Regions from separate parts of the Streptomyces sp. 796.1 genome, predicted to be linked through region 1. Evidence: riboswitches for the same ligand, from Rfam matches in the RefSeq annotation. Region 1 holds a riboswitch; each other region holds the start of a gene.
The links. Region 1 has a riboswitch for cyclic di-AMP ahead of ACMA1D_RS28985 (transglycosylase family protein). Riboswitches for the same ligand answer to the same signal wherever they lie in the genome.

Region 1 (2,258 bases):
CGGGGCCTAGTCGTACGGCCGCTGTGGCTCGCGGGGGCCGTGGGGCGTACGGGCCTGGGGCTCGTACCGGCCGATTCGTACGGACTGGGCTCGTACGGACCGGCTCATACGGGCCGCGCGGCGGGCGGGCGCGGTGGGGCGCGGGTTGCGGGCCGGGGCGGCGGGGGGCCGTGGACGGCGTGGGGCCGGGGCCAACGCGGAGCCCCGCCGCGATGCGCTCGGGGGAAGGCGCACCGTGGCGGGGCGGTCTGCGGCGCCGTGCGGCGCTGGGGTACGGCACCCGGCCCGCGGCCGGCCCTGGGCGGAGCCGGCCGGGGTCGGGGTGGTGGGTCAGCTCAGGTGGAGCTGCTGGCCCGGGTAGATCAGGTCGGCATCGGTGATGATGTCGTCGTTCAGGTCGTACAGCTTGGCCCAGCCGCCCTTGACGCCCTCGGCCTCAGCGATCTTGGCGAGCGTGTCGCCGGACTCGACCTTGTACTCGCCGTCGCCCTTCTTGATGGTCTTCGGGGCGGTGTGCTGCGGCGCGGCCTGCTGCGGGGCGGCGTGGCGCGGCACGTAGCGCTCGGCGCTGCGGCTCGGGGCCTGCTCCTGGGTGGTGCGCGGCGCGGCGTGCTTGGGGGCGGCCTTCGGCGCGGCCTGCTGCGGGGCGGCCTGCTGCTGGGGCGCGGTGTGCTGCTTCGGCGCCTGCTGCTTGGGGGCCTGCTGCTTGGGCGCGGTGTAGCCGCCCTGGGTCAGGTTGACGCCGCAGTGCGGCCAGGCGCCCTTGCCCTGGCTGGCGAGGACCTTCTCGGCGATCTGGATCTGCTGCGCCTTGGACGCCAGGTTGGCGGTCGGGGCGTACGCGGTGCCGCCGTACGCGGCCCAGGTGGAGGCGGAGAACTGGAGGCCGCCGTAGTAGCCGTTGCCGGTGTTGATCGACCAGTTGCCGGTGGACTCGCACTGGGCGACCTGGTCCCACTGCGAGGTGGTGGCCGCGTTGGCGTTGGCGGCGCCCATCAGCGGCACGGCGACGGCCGCACCGGTCACGCCGGCGAGCGTGGCTATCCGGGTGGCCTTGGACGGACGACGGTGCTTGCCCTTGGAAATCAGCATGTTGGTTTCCTCACCGACGCCTACGAGGTGAGCTGTCGGGTTCGGACTGTGAGTTGCCCGGCCGCGGTCTCCCGCAGCTTCACCCCTAGCCGTTCAGCCCCCTCGTACCCCGGACCGTTCGGCACTTACCTGTGGTTCCCCCGCTCCTGCCTTCGGCGCTTGACGCGTCGGCTTCCCCCCGGCCGCCGGCAGGATTCGGCGTGACGACCAGTGGCGCTCGCGGTGGCGAGCGATGAAGACCGTAATCACAGATCCCCGGAGTGCTCAAACCCCTACATCCCTGGAAAGTCAGTGGGGTTTACCCGCAAGAAAATCACATCCCCGCAGGTCAGACAGCATGGCTACAGATTGGGCAAGCGAGACACGCCGGGAAGCCAAAGAGACCCATGTCTCACTTTCGCCAAACGGGGCACATCACCATCAATTGCCCCGCCCGGCGGCCCGTCAGCGTTCCGCTTTCACCCCAAGGTCAAGCTTTTGACCAGGCAAGATCAGGTCCGGATCGGCGCCCACGACCTTTTCATTTGCCACGTAGAGCGCCGGCCAGCCGCCCGGGGTCGCATGGCGCTCGGCGATCGCCGACAACGTGTCGCCGGAACGCACCTCGTGCTCACCCTGCGTGACGCCGTCCGCGCCCTTGACCCCGTCGCGCCCGCGCTCGCTGCGGTCGGCGTGGCGGCCCCCGGGACGCTCCGTCGCGCCCTCGCCACGGTCCGCGTCCGCGCCGGACTCGGGGCTCGGTTCGCCGCGGTGCTTGCCGGTGCCCGCGCCGGCGTCCGCGCCGGCCCCCGCGCCGGTCTCCGCCGGGTCGCCGCTGCCGCCGGCATGTCGGCCGCTTCCGGCCCGATCCGCGTCCCGCTCGGCGCCGTCGCCGGCCTCGCCGTCCGCCTTGCCGGTCGACTCGCCGTCCGCCCCGCCGCCGGCCTTGTCGCCGGCCTTGTCGCCGCTGTCGCCGCGCTCGGGCGACTGCGCGCGGTCCGTGGTCGAACCATCGGCACGGTCGGTGTCCGCCGCGCGGTCGGTGTCGTCGCCGTCCGCGCCGTCGCGCGCCTCGCCGGCCGGGGTCTTGGCGTCCGCGTCCCGGTCGGCGTCGCGGCCGGCGCCCCGGTCCGCGCCGTCGCGGGCGTCACCCCCGGCCTTCTCGCCCCGGTCGCGGTCCGTCTTCG
Region 2 (2,258 bases), on a different contig from region 1:
CGTCTATGTCGACCGGGTCGTCGTGCGGGCGGAGTCGATCAATAGGGGAATCGCCCGGCGGGCGGGGCGCTGGCCGGGATTTCCAGAATTCTTAGCGCGAGAGGCAACCTCGCGCGGTTTCGGCGCGTATTCCTGGGTAGCAGGGACGCAGACGAGGACCAGTAATGTGGCCTGGGCCACAAGAAGCGGGCCGCGGAAGAGTGTCGGGAGCTCCGTCGAAGAGGCCGAACAAGATCATTTGAACAGAACTTTTCGGACTTTCCGGGCTCTGTGGTGCACCTCACCGGCGCCCCGCGATGATCTGTCACGTGCTGTGGTCGCCCGATCCCCTTCCGATCGCGGGAACCCCGCGCCGCCTGCGATGTCGCCCGCGGCCCGTACTTCGAAATATCGCAGTACGGCACAGATCCCGTGCAGAGCGTTATCTCTTCTCGCGAGTTATCGGCTGCAATGGATCTCCATCGGCGGGTTCAGGCTTGTCGGCAGGGAAATGAATGTGTTTTGTTGGCGATCCCGCTGAAACGAAGGCGGGTATCCGACGCCGGAATGCCGAATCTTGCCGCTGGCCGAGGAGAAACTTCAAAGTCATGACGGCAAGAGCGGGGGAACCAGGTAAGTGCCGCACCGCGTCTCAGCGCGGTCGGCTTGGGGTGAAGACGTGTCGCGGCACCCCGCCGCACCAGACGCGTCCGGGCAACTCCAGCCCGAATCCGACAGCTCACCTCGTAGGCATAGGAGAGGGCTACCCCTATGTCTTTTCGCGCACGCCACAGCCGCATCAGCCCCCGTCGTCTTGCGCGCATCTCCGTCGCGCTGACCGCTGGCGGCGCCGGCCTCGCCATCCCGTTCCTGGGCGCCACCCAGGCCAACGCCGCCTCCGTGGACGTCTGGGAGAAGGTCGCCCAGTGCGAGGCCACCGGCAACTGGAGCATCAACACCGGTAACGGCTTCTACGGCGGCCTCCAGTTCACCGACAGCACCTGGCGCTCCTTCGGCGGCACGGCCTACGCGCCGCGCGCCGACCTGGCCACCAAGGACCAGCAGATCGCCATCGCCGAGAAGGTCCTCAAGGTGCAGGGCCCCGGCGCCTGGCCGGTGTGCTCCGTCAAGGCGGGCCTGACCGCCGGCGGCCCGACCCCGCAGATCGCCCCCGACGGCGCCCGCGAGCAGGGCAACACCACCACTCGCGACAGCCGCCCGACCCAGCAGGTCGCGCCCCAGGCCGCCCCGAAGGCTGCCGCCCCCAAGGCTGCTCCGAAGGTCGCCCCCAAGGCTGCCCCCAAGGCCGAGGTGAAGTCCGCTCCGCGCACCCACCAGCACACCGCGGGCACCTCGTACACCGTGCGTTCCGGTGACACCCTGTTCAAGATCGCCCAGGCGCACGACGTCAACGGTGGCTGGCGCGCCGTCTACGACCGCAACCAGGACGTCGTCGGCAAGAACCCCAACCTGATCTACCCGGACCAGCGCCTGACGCTGCCCGGTGCCGGCTCCGCGCTGAAGGCCCCGCAGAAGAGCGCTCCGCAGCAGCAGGCCGCCCCGGCCCCGCAGCAGCAGCGCGCCCCGCAGGCCGCCCAGCCGAAGGCGCCGCAGCAGCAGGCCCCGAAGCAGCAGGTCGCGCCCAAGTCCGCGCCGGTCCAGCAGGCCCAGCCGCAGACCGAGGCCGCCACCTCGACCGGCTTCACCGCCCCGGTGGCCGGCTCCACCGGCACCCCGTACCGCCAGGCCGGCGGTAGCTGGTCCAGCGGCTACCACACCGGTGTGGACTTCCCCGTCGGCACCGGCACCACGGTCAAGGCCATCGGCGCCGGCCAGGTCGTCTCCGCCGGCTGGGCGGGCTCGTACGGCAACCAGGTCGTCATCCGCCACGCGGACGGCCACTACAGCCAGTACGCGCACCTGTCGCAGCTCACCGTCTCGGCCGGGCAGAGCGTCTCCGGCGGCCAGCAGATCGGCCTGTCCGGCAGCACCGGCAACAGCAGCGGCCCGCACCTGCACTTCGAGGTCCGCACCGGCGCCGGCTACGGCTCGGACGTCGACCCGATCGCGTACCTGCGCGCCAAGGGTGTCAGCATCTGATCACCCCAGTCGCTGACCGGCTGCCACTGACCGGTCGCTGACCGGGGCGGCAGGCAGCCCCAGCACCACGGATGTGCCCCTTCGCCCACCCGGCGAAGGGGCACATCGGCGTTCTCCGGGGCAACCCGCCCCGGCACCGGGCGTGACGGGCCCGGCCGCTCGGGGAGTGCCGGGCGGGC
Region 3 (2,258 bases), on a different contig from region 1:
GCCGTGGCGATCGACCTCCAGAGCGAGGTGGTCGAGCAGGCCCGGGTGAACCTGGACAAGTGGGGACTTGCCGACCGGGTGGAGATCGCCCGGGGAGACCTGCGGACCTACTCCACGGACCAGAAGTTCGACCTGGTCACGCTGCACAACAACATCTACTACTTCCCGCAGGGCGAACGGATCAAGGTGCTGGAGCGGGCGCGCTCCTTCCTGATGCCCGGGGGCAAGCTGCTCCTGACGACGAGTTGCCAGGGCGGCGGTCCCGGCCTTGAGATGCTCAACCTGTGGTGCGCGTACGCCGACTTCACCGGGCCGCTGCCGCACCCCGAGACGCTCGTCGGCCAGTTCCGGGAGGCCGGCTTCAGCCAGGTGCGGTCGCGGCGGCTGGTGCCGGGTGAGGAGTTCCGGGCCTTCACCGGTGTGAACCCGTTCGACGCCGAGGACTGACCGGCCCGCCCGGACACTCCGGGAGCCGGCACTGAAATCCGTATTGCCGGAACCATCCCGCCTTGGCATGATCCGTGGCGCATCGCAGCGTCGGGCGTCCTACGGGGCGTCCGATCCGCCGACGCGCGGCCAGGAGCGCGGCGTGACGTCTCATCACCATCCACACTCCGGACCCGGCCGTGACGGGGGCCGGGTGGCCCAGTCGTCGTCCGCACCCCGGACCCCCCTCGTCCGATTTTGCATTTCCGCAGGTCAGGACGGGTGATACGGACTCGTACGGGGGACGTTTCGCGGTGCGGTTCGCCATCACCGACGAAGGTGAAGAACTTCACATACAGCCCTTTCGACTGCGAATTCGGGCCGTGGATGGCGCAGTATCCCTATCCGACACCACCAAGCCCCCGTCACCACGGCGGGGCGGTCCGGGCGGACGCCGAGTCCTGCCGCCGCACGGACCAAGGAGTAGATCGCAGATCGGCAGGAACGGGAGACCCAAGCACGACGGACCACGAAGTCGGTGGTCCTTGGGGTGAAGCCACGCAGGTGGCCGGGCAACTTCGCCAGTCCGAACCCGACAGGTCATCTTTCGCAGGCGGATGACGAAGGGCTTCTGTATGTCCGCGCAGGCTCGTATACCCGCGCTCGCTTCCCGCCTCGGCACCGCGTCAGCCCTCACCGCGACGGTGCTGGCGGGGTCGGCCTTCCTTCCCGCGATGACCGCCGACGCCGAGGCGGCGACCGCCTCCCACAAGGCGCTCAAGGTCGCGGCAGGCAAGAAGGGCGCACCCTACAAGTACGGGGCAGCCGGTCCGCACCGGTTCGACTGCTCCGGGCTCACGCTCTACTCGTTCAAGAAGGCGGGCAAGAAGCTGCCGCGCACGGCAGCCGCCCAGTACAACAAGACCCGTCACCTGTCCGCAGGTTCCCGCAAGGCGGGGGACCTGGTCTTCTTCCACTCCGGCCGGAACGTCTACCACGTGGGCATCTACGCCGGGAACAACAAGATCTGGCACGCTCCGAAGCCCGGCAAGTCGGTGCGGCTGGAGAAGATCTGGACCAAGAAGGTCTGGTACGGCCGGGTCCGCTAGGCGCCCTCGCACCACCGCCCGGGTGGACGGGGGTCGTCGTGGCCACCGCCCGCCCGGGCGTGCGAGCAGTACGCGAGGGGTATGCCCGGATGACGTGCACTGCCCGCCCGGCCGCCGGGCGCGTGCAAGCGGTACGGGCGCCGGCCGCCTCGCGGCGCGCTCCGCCCACGCGCTCACTGAGCCGGGTGATTGTCCCCCTGGGTTCGTCACCCGCAGGAGGCACCCGGCGTTGTCCTCACGTGCCGACCGAATCACGGTCAGCCTGATCCATGAGGACTAGTCATGATGCGAGGAATGACCGGTGTCGCCGTCGTTGCCGTGGCACTGGCGGGTGCGATGACGCCGGCCCAGGCACGTGAGGCGACTCTGCCGATCAAGAACGGCAAGGCCGAGTTCTGCTTGACCAAGCCCGCCGCCAAGCGGCTGGCCGAGGCGAAGATCAAGCTGGTCGCGACGGGGAAGGCACGGCTGACCGGCAAGCAGCGCCAGTGCGTGTCGCTCCCGCTGACCGAGGGCACCCGGGACTACGCCAAGTTGCAGGGTGGCCTGAGCTTCCGTGACCGGGATGACCGCCTCGACCTGAGCAAGGTCCACAACTACGTGGACAAGACCCCGCGGACCGTGGTCCACGCGTCGGTCAACCGGGCCAAGGCCCGGCAGGCGCAGTTCTTGACCTACACCATCAAGCGGGACAACGCCCAGGTCACGCAGAAGCAGATCAAG

Region 2: it holds a riboswitch for cyclic di-AMP, as region 1 does, so the genes downstream of both, ACMA1D_RS12725 (transglycosylase family protein) here and ACMA1D_RS28985 (transglycosylase family protein) in region 1, are expected to answer to the same signal.
Region 3: it holds a riboswitch for cyclic di-AMP, as region 1 does, so the genes downstream of both, ACMA1D_RS32125 (C40 family peptidase) here and ACMA1D_RS28985 (transglycosylase family protein) in region 1, are expected to answer to the same signal.

The regions. Positions count from the first base shown of each region.
Region 1 covers NZ_JBLIWA010000056.1:3,060-5,317, forward strand. Annotated here, with positions in the region: gene ACMA1D_RS28985 (transglycosylase family protein) at 331-1,092, opposite strand; cyclic di-AMP (ydaO/yuaA leader) riboswitch at 1,095-1,260, opposite strand; gene ACMA1D_RS28990 (transglycosylase family protein) at 1,537-2,258, opposite strand, start outside.
Region 2 covers NZ_JBLIWA010000015.1:132,607-134,864, forward strand. Annotated here, with positions in the region: cyclic di-AMP (ydaO/yuaA leader) riboswitch at 538-747, shown strand; gene ACMA1D_RS12725 (transglycosylase family protein) at 751-2,079, shown strand.
Region 3 covers NZ_JBLIWA010000106.1:87,554-89,811, forward strand. Annotated here, with positions in the region: gene ACMA1D_RS32120 (SAM-dependent methyltransferase) at 1-447, shown strand, start outside; cyclic di-AMP (ydaO/yuaA leader) riboswitch at 906-1,057, shown strand; gene ACMA1D_RS32125 (C40 family peptidase) at 1,062-1,535, shown strand; gene ACMA1D_RS32130 (hypothetical protein) at 1,830-2,258, shown strand, end outside.